2 linked regions of the Saccharibacillus brassicae genome follow. The protein of the gene in region 2 binds, or shares a complex with, the protein of the main gene of each other region. Links are inferred from orthologs where the notes say so. Each region holds a gene or a part of one and is shown on either strand. Other genes may lie near its edges. The genes, in order: tig and rpsG.

The links.
Region 1: the proteins of rpsG (region 2) and tig are in contact, whole or in part, in a crystal structure (PDB 3GTY), measured with the Thermotoga maritima proteins. The link is inferred for Saccharibacillus brassicae from one-to-one orthologs. Residues at the interface, in WP_004081843.1 of Thermotoga maritima: Lys34, Lys52, Lys55, Glu59, Arg62, Gln63, Glu66, Asn67, Lys69, Val71, Arg95, Ala109, Lys110, Lys111, Gly112, Arg113, Pro114, Glu117, Glu121, Ile124, Ala125, Tyr127, Asn128, Asn129, Thr130, Gly131, Lys135, Asp139, Arg142, Met143; in WP_004081061.1 of Thermotoga maritima: Glu122, Val124, Val129, Leu130, Tyr133, Glu188, Gly259, Ile262, Tyr263, Glu266, Ser270, Glu273, Gln274, Glu277, Arg308, Gln311, Ile312, Ser315, Tyr316, Glu325, Arg329, Arg336, Leu363, Phe366, Trp367, Arg373, Leu377, Arg381, Leu384, Glu387.

What each region holds. Positions count from the first base shown.
Region 1 is NZ_CP041217.1:1,014,874-1,022,174, forward strand. What follows is about bases 2,495-5,492. They hold tig (trigger factor), read right to left. Parts: upstream 4,653-5,492; coding sequence 3,336-4,652; downstream 2,495-3,335. Other genes in these bases: clpP (ATP-dependent Clp endopeptidase proteolytic subunit ClpP), read right to left, coding at 2,495-3,056; FFV09_RS04110 (hypothetical protein), read right to left, coding at 4,827-5,492. Outside these bases: ispG (flavodoxin-dependent (E)-4-hydroxy-3-methylbut-2-enyl-diphosphate synthase), read right to left, coding at 1-1,032; ATP-dependent protease ATP-binding subunit ClpX, read right to left, coding at 1,190-2,446; more of clpP, read right to left, coding at 2,466-2,494; more of FFV09_RS04110, read right to left, coding at 5,493-5,669; FFV09_RS04120 (copper amine oxidase N-terminal domain-containing protein), read right to left, coding at 6,188-6,769; FFV09_RS04125 (response regulator), read right to left, coding at 6,883-7,301. UniProt on the Bacillus subtilis protein: Involved in protein export. Acts as a chaperone by maintaining the newly synthesized protein in an open conformation. Functions as a peptidyl-prolyl cis-trans isomerase.
Region 2 is NZ_CP041217.1:1,814,244-1,818,269, reverse strand. Bases 1-2,997 are described here. They hold rpsG (30S ribosomal protein S7), read left to right. Parts: upstream 1-1,262; coding sequence 1,263-1,733; downstream 1,734-2,997. Other genes in these bases: fusA (elongation factor G), read left to right, coding at 1,783-2,997; rpsL (30S ribosomal protein S12), read left to right, coding at 794-1,216; FFV09_RS07730 (ribosomal L7Ae/L30e/S12e/Gadd45 family protein), read left to right, coding at 385-633; rpoC (DNA-directed RNA polymerase subunit beta'), read left to right, coding at 1-232. Outside these bases: more of fusA, read left to right, coding at 2,998-3,861; tuf (elongation factor Tu), read left to right, coding at 3,963-4,026.

The sequences.
Region 1 (7,301 bases), 800 kb from region 2 along the record:
TTTGAGTTCCTGCACCATGTCCGCTTCCGGTACTTTGCGGATCATTTTGCCGTAGCGGAACAGCAGACCTTCGCCCCGTGCGCCGGCGATGCCGATATCCGCTTCGCGCGCTTCGCCCGGTCCGTTGACCGCGCAGCCAAGCACCGAGACTTTGATCGGAACTTTGATTTTGGAAATGTATTCTTCGACCTCGTTCGCGATCGAGAACAGGTCGATGTCGAGGCGGCCGCAAGTCGGGCAGGATACGAGCGTGGCTGCGTTCGTGATCAGGCCGAACGTCTTGAGCAGCTCGCGCGCGACTTTGACTTCTTCGACCGGATCGGCGCTGAGCGAGATCCGCACCGTGGAGCCGATGCCCATCGACAGCAGCGCGCCGATACCGGCGGAGCTTTTGATCGTGCCGGCATGCAGCGTGCCCGCTTCGGTAATACCGAGGTGCAGCGGGTACGGAATGACCTGCGCCGCTTTGCCGTAAGCTTCGATCGCCATCGGCACGTCGGACGCTTTGAGCGACACGATGATGTCGTGGAAATCGAGTTCTTCCAGAATGCCGATATGGAACAAGGCGCTTTCGACCATGGCGTCGGCCGTCGGATACCCGTATTTCTCGAGCAGGTGATTTTCGAGCGAACCGGCGTTAACGCCGATCCGGATCGGAATGCCTTTTTCTTTGCACGCTTTGACGACCGCTTCGACCTTCTCGCGCTTGCCGATGTTGCCCGGGTTGATCCGGACTTTGTCGATGCCGTTCTCGATCGATTTCAGAGCCAATTTGTAGTTGAAATGGATATCGGCGACGAGCGGAATATGAATCCGCTTCTTGATCTCTTTGATCGCGTCGGCCGCTTCGTCGTTGTTGACCGTAACGCGCACGACCTGGCAGCCGGCTTCTTCGAGACGAAGAATTTCGGCGACCGTCGCTTCGACGTCGGCCGTCTTGGTCGTGCACATACTCTGGATGACGACTTCGTCGCTGCCGCCGATGACCAGGTTACCGACCTTTACGGGCCGTGTCTGATGTCTTAAATACATTTTTATTCGACCTCCAAATCGGAACAAGCAAGATAGCGTCGCTCAAGGACGCGAGACTGCAGCTTCTGGACGGCATTTCGGCTTCTCATACAAAACCGGCCAAACCATGTAGGGTTGACCGGCTCGGCATGAGACCTATTTCATGGGCAAGAAAGCGTTAGGCGCTTTCTTCCCGTTTTTTGTTTTTGCCTTCGCCGAGTTCAGGAACGACCTTTTCTCTGACGACTTTCTCGGTAATCACGCACTCGGTCACGTCGTCGCGCGACGGAACTTCGTACATGACGTCGAGCATCAAGCCTTCGATGATCGCTCTCAGTCCGCGGGCACCGGTCTTGCGCTTGATCGCTTCTTCGGCGATCGCGAGCAGGGCCGCTTCTTCGAACACGAGATCGACGTTGTCCATCTCAAGCAGCTTCTTGTACTGCTTGGTCAGGGCGTTCTTCGGTTCGGACAGGATGCGTACCAGCGTCTCTTCGTCCAGCGGAGCCAGCGTCGAGATGACCGGCAGACGTCCGACGAACTCCGGAATCAGACCGAATTTGAGCAAGTCTTCCGGCAGCGCCATCATCAGATACTCGCCGGCTTTCAGTTCGCGTTGGCCTTCGCCGTCCGCATTGAAGCCGATGACTTTTTTGCCGATCCGGCGTTTGATCATCTGCTCGAGGCCGTCGAAAGCGCCGCCGCAAATAAACAGGATGTTCGTCGTATCGATCTGAATGAATTCTTGATGCGGGTGTTTGCGTCCGCCCTGCGGAGGAACGGATGCGACCGTACCTTCGAGGATTTTCAGCAGCGCCTGCTGTACGCCTTCGCCCGATACGTCGCGCGTAATCGAAGGGTTCTCCGATTTGCGTGCCACTTTATCGATTTCGTCGATGTAGATAATGCCGCGCTCGGCTTTTTCCACGTCGTAATCGGCAGCTTGAATCAGCTTGAGCAGGATGTTCTCCACGTCTTCGCCGACATAGCCGGCTTCCGTCAGGGAAGTGGCGTCCGCGATCGCAAACGGCACGTTCAAGATGCGGGCCATCGTTTGCGCCAGCAGCGTTTTGCCCGAACCGGTAGGTCCGATCAGCATGATGTTGCTCTTCGACAGTTCCACGTCTTCCGACTTGCTCTGCGCGTTAACGCGTTTGTAATGATTGTATACGGCTACGGCAAGCGACTTCTTGGCTTGGTCCTGGCCGATCACGTATTGGTCGAGAATGGCGCGGATCTCCTGCGGCTTCGGAATGTCCTTCAGGTCCACTTCTTCTTCGTGGCCCAATTCCTCTTCCACGATCTCCGTGCACAGTTCGATGCACTCGTCGCAAATATATACGCCGGGTCCGGCTACGAGCTTACGTACCTGCTCCTGCGTTTTGCCGCAGAAGGAGCACTTCAGCTGACCCTTTTCTTCGTTAAATTTAAACATCTAACCACCCCTTCGAGAATTAAGAATTAATCGGTCGCTCGAGAACCTTGTCGATCAGTCCGTAAGACTTGGCTTCTTCCGCACTCATGAAGAAGTCGCGGTCCGTGTCCCGCTCGATTTTCTCAAGGGGCTGACCTGTCGTGTCCACATAGATCTTGTTCAGCTTCTGCTTCGTCTTGATGATCCAATCCGTATGGATCAGAATGTCCGAAGCTTGTCCGCTTACGCCGCCGAGCGGCTGGTGAATCATGACTTCGCTGTTGGGCAGCGCAAAGCGCTTGCCCGGCGCTCCGGCCGTCAGCAGCAGCGAACCCATGCTTGCCGCCATACCGACGCAAATCGTGGACACATCCGGCTTAATGTATTGCATTGTATCATATATACCCATGCCCGCAGTCACAGAACCACCGGGGGAATTGATGTACAAATAGATGTCTTTCTCCGGATCTTCGGCCGCCAAAAACAGCAGCTGCGCGATAATCAGGTTGGCTACGTGATCGTCGATCGCATCGCCAAGCAGAATGATCCGGTCTTTGAGCAGCCTCGAATAAATATCATAGGAGCGCTCGCCGCGGCTTGTTTGTTCAATAACTGTAGGGACTAAACTCATGCGATCAACCTCTCTTTCATCGGGCAGTTTCTTAAAAGACGAAGCGGTCGGATACGACCCTGCTTTCATCCTACGCTTTTAGTTTACCATTTTCAAATGCCGATGTCATTTTTCGATCGAACAATTCGTCCATGGCTCGCTCTCTTGCTTAAAAGCCCCCGGATCGGCCCTGCCGCATACAAAAGGGCAAGGCACGCATAAAATCATACGTGCCTTGCCCGGGCAAGTCAAATTATTCGATTCGCCCCCGAGGCTTGTTCCGCAGTGCGGAAGTAAGCTTTACTCGGCCGATTCTTCGGCCGGAGCCGCGACTTCCTTGCTGTTAGCCAGCAGGAACTCGATCGTTTTGCGCATCGTGATTTCGTCGTTCAGGCTGTCCAGCGAACCGTTGGCGCCCAAAATGCCACGAATTTCGTCCAGGCTGCGTTTGTACATATCAGCCATCGTTTGAAGTTCTTTTTCGACGTCTTCTTCGGAAGCCGAAATGTTCTCTTCTTTGGCGATCGCTTCAAGCACGAGGTTGTTCAGGACGCGCTTCTCGGCGTCCGTCTTCATCTGTTCGCGCAGATCTTCGGCGGTCTGGCCGGAGAAGCTTGTGTACATTTCCAGGTTCATGCCCTGTTGACGGAGACGGTTGTCGAAATCGCGCATCATGTTCTCGACTTCGCCGTTGACCATCGACTCGGGAACTTCGACTTCCGCGGCTGCCGCTACGGCTTCAACAACGGCGTTTTCACGCGCTGCATCGCCTTCGCGTTTTTTGCGGTCGGCTACTTCCTTCTTGAGGTCTTCCTTGTACTCGTCCAGCGTTTCGAATTCGCTAACGTCCTTGGCGAATTCGTCGTCCAGCTCAGGAAGCTGTTTGCGTTTGATTTCGTGCAGCTTCACTTTGAAGACCGCTTCTTTGCCGGCCAGTTCGGCCGCATGGTATTCGTCCGGGAACGTTACGGTAACGTCTTTGGAATCGCCCGTGGACATGCCCACGACCTGCTCCTCGAAGCCCGGGATGAACGAACCCGATCCGAGTTCGAGCGAATAGTTCTCGGCTTTGCCGCCTTCGAACGCCTCGTCGCCCACGTATCCGTCGAAATCGATCGATACGGTGTCGCCGTTCGCTGCCGCTTCTTCGTCAACGACGATCAGCTCGGCATGACGGCTTTGCAGACGCTCGAGTTCGGACGCGATTTCTTCGTCCGTTACGCTGATTTCGGATACAGGCACTTCCACGCCTTTGTATTCGCCCAGGGTAACTTCCGGCTTAACGGTTACTTTCGCTTTGAATTTCAGCGTTTGGCCTTTGCCGAACTGCTCGATGTCGATTTCCGGACGGTCGACCGGGAAGATGCCCGCTTCTTCTACCGCTTCGCTGTAAGCTTCAGGCAGAAGGATGTCGATTGCGTCGTTGTACAGGCTCTCCACGCCAAAGCGCGCTTCGAAGATCGAACGCGGCACTTTGCCTTTGCGGAAACCAGGAACGTTCGCTTTCTTTACGACTTTCTGGAATGCTTTATCAAGCGCGGCTTCAACACGGTCCGCTGCAACTTCAACTTCAAGAACGCCAAGATTCTTCTCGGTTTTTTCCCAACTTGCTGTCATATTGAGTATTCCCCTCCAACAATTAGCTATCAATTAAGTAAATTTAACATACTGCTTTCACGTTCGCAACAACCATCTTATCATACCCAAATGCGAAGCAGATTTCAAGCGCAAACGCCAATGCCACGCCAAAAGACGCCGTTTCGGGCAAAAAAGTAACCGTTTCCGGGCACGCTATCTTTGGAGCGTTCCCCGGGAAAACGCCCGCAGCGACTTTTCCGCCCGCTCGCACAGGAAGCGCAGCTCGCCCGTGATCCCGTAGGCGTCCCGAATCCGCTCCGCTTGGCCGCCGCCTTCGAGCGTCTCCGACGCCTGCGCGTGCAGCGCGGCCGCCCAGGCGTCCAGCTCGCTCTCCGCGCCGCGCGTCAGGTTCTCGTAATCGGTCGTGCCGTACGTCGCCATCATGAACTGCATCCACAATTCCCGCGCAAAATAAAACAGCGAAGGATCTTCGTTCTCCGTCTGCTGGGATACGCGCGACAGCACTTCGGCGACGGCAAGCGGGAACTCGTGCGGCTCAAGCGGCGTCCGCTCGATCTCCAGCTCCAGCGCGATGCCTCCGCGCGGCAGGCGGACCGTTCCGGTCGCGCCGCGGCGGCGCAGCGTCTGAAGCACCCGGAACTGAAGCAGCGGATGCAGCGTCTCCCGCTCCATCCAGTCCGCGAGCTTCGCGTCCGTATCGGCGTCTTCCAGATAAGACAGCTGCTCCAGCGCGATCTGGCCGCGTTCCGTCATCGGCTCCTGCATCACGCGCAGCAGCAGCCGCTCCGCGTAGCCGGCATCTTCCCGGTGCTTCTCGAGCGTCCGCCGCTTGAGCGCCTGCGACGCGTCTTCCGGCTCCTCGCCGGCCAGCACCGCTTCGTTGCGGTAAGCGTCCCCGGCCCCTCCAGGAAACGCGACGCGCAGCCATTCGAGCAGCGTGCTCCATTCCTGGCGCCGCCGCTCGTCTTGCCCTTCGCAGCTCAGCAGAAATTCCAGCGTCTGCATCGCTTCGCCGTAGCGCTCGGTCTCCAGCATGCCGGTAACCTGCTCCTGGTAATGGTCAAGCGTTCCGGGCAGCAGGACGACGCCCGCCTTGTCCTTTTTTGTTACGTGATCGATAAGTCATCCCTCCTTCTCGGCTGCAGGCCCGTGTCCGCTCGCAAGATGATCGTGAGGTTAAATTATAGCATAAACTTGCGGCAGCCGCCTCGTCTGCGGCCAGGCCGCCGGCCTTCTCTCCCCTGATCCGCTATTAGATGTAACAAACGAAACGCGCAGCGGGTCGCGCAGCTTTTTAGGCAAATAAGCTTGCAAGAAACCTCCGTACGTGGTATATTAATTTCTGTTCTGTTTTTCACTTTTGTCCCAGTAGCTCAGTCGGATAGAGCATGCGCCTTCTAAGCGCACGGTCGGGGGTTCGAATCCCTCCTGGGACGTACAAGAGCGGGAGCCTTCCTTCGGGAAGGCTCTTTTTTCGTTGTTCCGATCGCGGCGATTCCGGCCGCGCTCACCCAAAAAGTCCGGGTTCCCGCAAAGGGAGCCCGGACTTTTTGTCAGCGTATCGAAGGCGGCGTCGGAGGCTTCGGCACCGACGGTCCGGAAGGCCCCGGCGGCGAGACGGGCGGACGGGACGGCGACGTCGGCGGCCGCGTCGAAGAGCCGTTGGTCTCCGGCTCCTTGGTCAGCAGGACGCGATTGCCGGCCTCGTCCCATTCCAGTTCGGCATTGAACAGCTGCGCCGCGGCGCGGACCGGAATCATCGTCTTGTTCTCGTACGACAGCGGCGCCGCTTCGAGCGTCAGGTTCTGCCCGTTGCGGCGGGCTTCCCGGCTGCCGAGCGTCAGGACGTGGCGCGCGCCGTCGTCTCCCCCGGTAATCGTAATCGTCTTCCACGTCTTGTTGTAGCGGAACGTATAGTCGCCCAGCGCTTTCATGTCGGTCAGAGTCAAATACGTGCGCCCTTTCCGGAACAGCACGTCTCCCGAAGCGACCCTGCCGTTTATGTAGACTGTCGCCCCCGCCGCGGCCGAAGCCGTCTCCGCCTGCGGCAGCAGCGGCAGCGGCGCGATCAGCGCAGCGGCCAGCACCGCAAGCAGCGCTTTTTTCTTCTGTCCTTCGAATCTGTTCTTCATCATCGGCACGCTCCCTTCTTCTACCCATTTTTAACCGGTTGAGCACGGTTTAACGCGGTTCGGGCTCTGCCTTTTTGCGGGTATGCCCGCGCGAAAGCGCCGGCAGCGCCCAACGCTCAGCCCAAATGCTGCGCATGGGCTTTGCTCCGGTATTCGTGCGGGGAGATGCCTTCCAGCTCTTTGAATACCCGCGCGAACTGCTTGACGTTCTCGAAGCCGACCGCTTCGCCGATCTCGGCCGTTTTGAAGGCAGGGTCGGCGAGCAGCTGCTTGGCGCGTTCGATCCGGACTTTTTTGAGATAGACGACAAAACTTTCGCCCGTATACGCTTTGAACGCTTCGCTGAAATACGAATAATTGAGCGACACATGGTTGCTGACCATGGCCATATTGAGCGGGCGGGCGTACTGGGCTTCGATGAACGCTACCGCTTCCTTGAGGTTTTCGTTCTCCGTATGGGCCAGGCGCACCTGCTTGATATAATCGTTCAGGCTGCACAGCAGATTTTCCAGGCTGCGGAAATAATCGTGGAAAT
Region 2 (4,026 bases):
GGAGACCGATTCCTTCCTGTCGGCCGCATCGTTCCAGGAAACGACGAGAGTGCTTACCGACGCCGCGATCAAAGGCAAAGTCGATCAGCTGCTCGGCCTCAAAGAAAACGTGTTGATCGGTAAGCTGATTCCTGCCGGTACCGGCATGAGCCGTTACCGCAATGTGCGTTTCGAAGATCCGGAAGGCGCAGCAAGCGGAGAAGCGACGCTGGAGCCCGTTACGACCGAATAAGGTCGTGCGGGATCCGGAATCGGAGTGGAGGGAAAGAGCAATCTTTCCTGAAACTCCGTATTCTTTGCTTGACACAACGCGCTCCCAGGTGCTAATATAGCAAAGGTGCGTGAGCAGGTACTACTCATCCTGTCTTTTGGAGGATATGCCGAATGTCTAATGATAAAGGACTTCAGGATGCTCATGTCAAAATCGGTACCAAGCAGACTGTGCGAGCAGTCGAACTTGGGCAAGCTTCCGAAGTTTATGTAGCCATGGACGCAGACCAGCGGATGATCGCGAAGATCACATCGCTGTGCGGCAAGTCCGATGTGAAGATCACCGAGGTGGAGACGATGCGAGAGCTCGGAAAAGCCTGCGGAATCGAAGTCGGAGCGGCGATGGTTGCGATTCTGAAGTGAGAACGTTATAACTGTGTGAGGATGTTTTTGTTTCAGAAGCGTCAAGCGTCTGAGACAAAAACTTTCATTTGTTCTTTTATGAACCACCTGGGTCTGTGGACTTGAGGGAACGGTTCATAACAAGGATGTTTACCAATATGGGAAGGGGGTGGCAATGAAAATGCCAACAATTAACCAACTCGTCCGTAAAGGACGTCAAGCGAAAGTCGTGAAGTCGAAATCCCCAGCTCTGCAAAAGGGTTTCAACGCACTCAAACGTGAAGAAACAAACCTGAGCGCCCCGCAAAAACGCGGTGTCTGCACTCGTGTAGGTACAATGACTCCACGTAAACCAAACTCCGCGCTTCGTAAGTATGCCCGTGTTCGTCTGACGAACCGTATCGAGGTGACTGCTTACATTCCGGGTATTGGACACAACCTGCAAGAACACAGCGTCGTGCTGGTTCGCGGAGGTCGCGTAAAGGACTTGGCGGGTGTACGTTACCATATCGTTCGCGGTGCTCTTGATACTGCAGGCGTAAACGGACGTATGCAAGCCCGTTCGAAATACGGCGCTAAGCGTCCAAAAGAAAAGAAAAACTAATTTGAGCGCCTAAGGGCGTTCAACTATAAGAGAAAGGGGGATATCCATGCCACGCAAAGGTCCCGTTACAAAAAGAGACGTACTGCCGGATCCGCTGTACAGCAGCAAACTGGTTACTCGTCTGATCAACCGCATTATGGTCGACGGTAAACGCGGTGTAGCTCAAAACATCCTTTATAACTCGTTCAAATTGATTCAAGAACGTACGGGCAACGACCCGATGGAAGTTTTTGAAGCTGCAATCAAGAACATCATGCCTGTTCTCGAAGTTAAAGCACGCCGTGTAGGCGGTGCAAACTACCAAGTGCCGATCGAAGTCAAGCCAGAAAGACGGACGGCTCTCGGTCTCCGTTGGCTCGTCAACTACTCCCGTAACCGCGGTGAGAAGACGATGGAAGAGCGTTTGGCGGCTGAAATCATCGATGCATCGAACAACACAGGCGCATCCGTGAAGAAACGCGAAGACACGCACAAAATGGCTGAAGCGAACAAAGCGTTTGCTCACTACCGCTGGTAGGATTTCGGCTTAGCACCCAAAACAGAATTTTGAAGGGAGAATCCCATTCATGGCAAGAGAGTTCTCCTTGAAAAATACACGTAACATCGGGATCATGGCGCATATTGACGCCGGTAAAACGACGACTACGGAACGGATTCTGTTCTACACGGGCATCACGCACAAAATCGGTGAAGTACACGATGGCGCAGCGACGATGGACTGGATGGAGCAGGAGCAGGAGCGCGGAATCACGATTACTTCCGCCGCTACGACCGCTCAATGGCACGGTTACCGCGTCAATATCATTGATACCCCGGGACACGTAGACTTCACGGTTGAAGTTGAACGTTCCCTTCGTGTATTGGACGGGGCAGTAGGCGTATTCAGCGCCAAAGAAGGTGTCGAGCCTCAGTCGGAAACCGTATGGAGACAAGCTGACCGGTATGGCGTTCCTCGGATCGCTTATGTCAACAAGATGGACATTATCGGCGCTGACTTCCTGAACGTTGTCAAAGATATGGGCGAGCGTCTCCAAGCTAATGCGGTAGCGATCCAGCTGCCAATCGGCGCGGAAAACGACTTCACCGGCATCATTGACCTCGTTGAGCAAAAAGCTCACATGTACAAAGACGATCTCGGCCAGAACATTGAAGTTGTCGACATCCCGGAAGAATATCTGGGCCAAGTCGAAGAACTTCGTGCTCTCCTGATCGAGAAAGTCTCGGAACTGGACGAAGATTTGACAATGAAATACCTGGAAGGCGAAGAAATCTCGGTTGACGAGATCAAAGCCGCTCTGCGTAAAGGCGTTGTCGATGTTAAGATTTTCCCGGTTATCTGCGGATCTTCTTACAAAAACAAAGGCATTCAGCTTATGCTGGACGCTGTTGTCGATTATCTTCCAGCTCCAATCGATGTACCTGCGATCCAAGGTACGCTTGAAGACGGTACGGAAGCGATTCGTCATTCTTCGGATGAAGAGCCGTTCTCCGCACTCGCTTTCAAAATCATGACAGACCCTTACGTGGGTAAACTTACGTTCTTCCGTGTATACTCCGGTACGCTTCAATCCGGTTCGTATGTACTGAATGCATCGAAAGGCAAACGTGAGCGGATCGGTCGTATCCTGCAAATGCACGCCAACAGCCGTCAAGAAATCAGCGTAGTATACTCCGGTGATATCGCGGCAGCCGTTGGTTTGAAAGATACGGGTACAGGTGATACACTGTGTGATGAGAAGAACCCGGTCATTCTCGAGTCGATGAACTTCCCGGATCCCGTTATCGAGATCGCCGTGGAACCGAAAACCAAAGCCGACCAAGATAAATTGGGCGTCGCTCTTGGTAAATTGACAGAAGAAGATCCGACCCTTCGTGCCCACACGGACGAAGAAACCGGCCAGACGATTCTGGCAGGTATGGGCGAACTCCACCTTGATATCATTATCGACCGGATGCGTCGGGAGTTTAAGGTAGAGACTAACGTGGGTAAACCACAGGTCGCTTACCGTGAAACCTTCCGTGAAGCAGCCCGCGTAGAAGGCAAGTTCGTTCGTCAATCCGGCGGCCGTGGTCAATACGGTCACGTATGGGTTGAATTCGAACCGCTGGAGCCGGGTACAGGCAGCCAATTCGAAAGCAAAGTAGTCGGCGGTTCGGTTCCTCGCGAATACGTACAGCCTGCACTTGCTGGTATCGAAGAACAGATGAAGAGCGGCGTTATCGCGGGCTTCCCGCTGGTAGACGTTAAAGCGACAATCGTCGACGGCTCTTATCACGATGTCGATTCCAACGAAATGGCGTTCAAAATTGCCGGTTCGATGGCACTCAAAGCAGCGAAGGAAAAGTGTAAGCCTGTCCTGCTTGAGCCAATCATGAAAGTCGAAGTAACGGTTCCCGAGGAGTATATGGGCGACGTTATGGGTATGCTGAGTTCCCGCCGCGGCCGTATCGAAGGTATGGATTCCCGCAGTGGCGCTCAAATCATCCGTGCGAAGGTACCTCTCTCCGAAATGTTCGGTTACTCGACGACTCTGCGCTCCGGTACGCAAGGACGCGGCGTATTCTCGATGGAACTTTCTCACTATGAAGAAGTGCCTAAGACAATCGCCGAAGAAATCGTATCGAAGAACAAAGCAGGGGAGTAATCCTCGTTTTCACCGCCGGTCGACGGATGCTTTCGGGCTTCCGTTTTCCGGATTGAGCTTAACCCAAATAATCTTTCTACATTAAGGAGGAACTGTTTCAAATGGCAAAAGCTAAATTTGAACGTAACAAGCCGCACGTCAATATCGGTACTATCGGTCACGTCG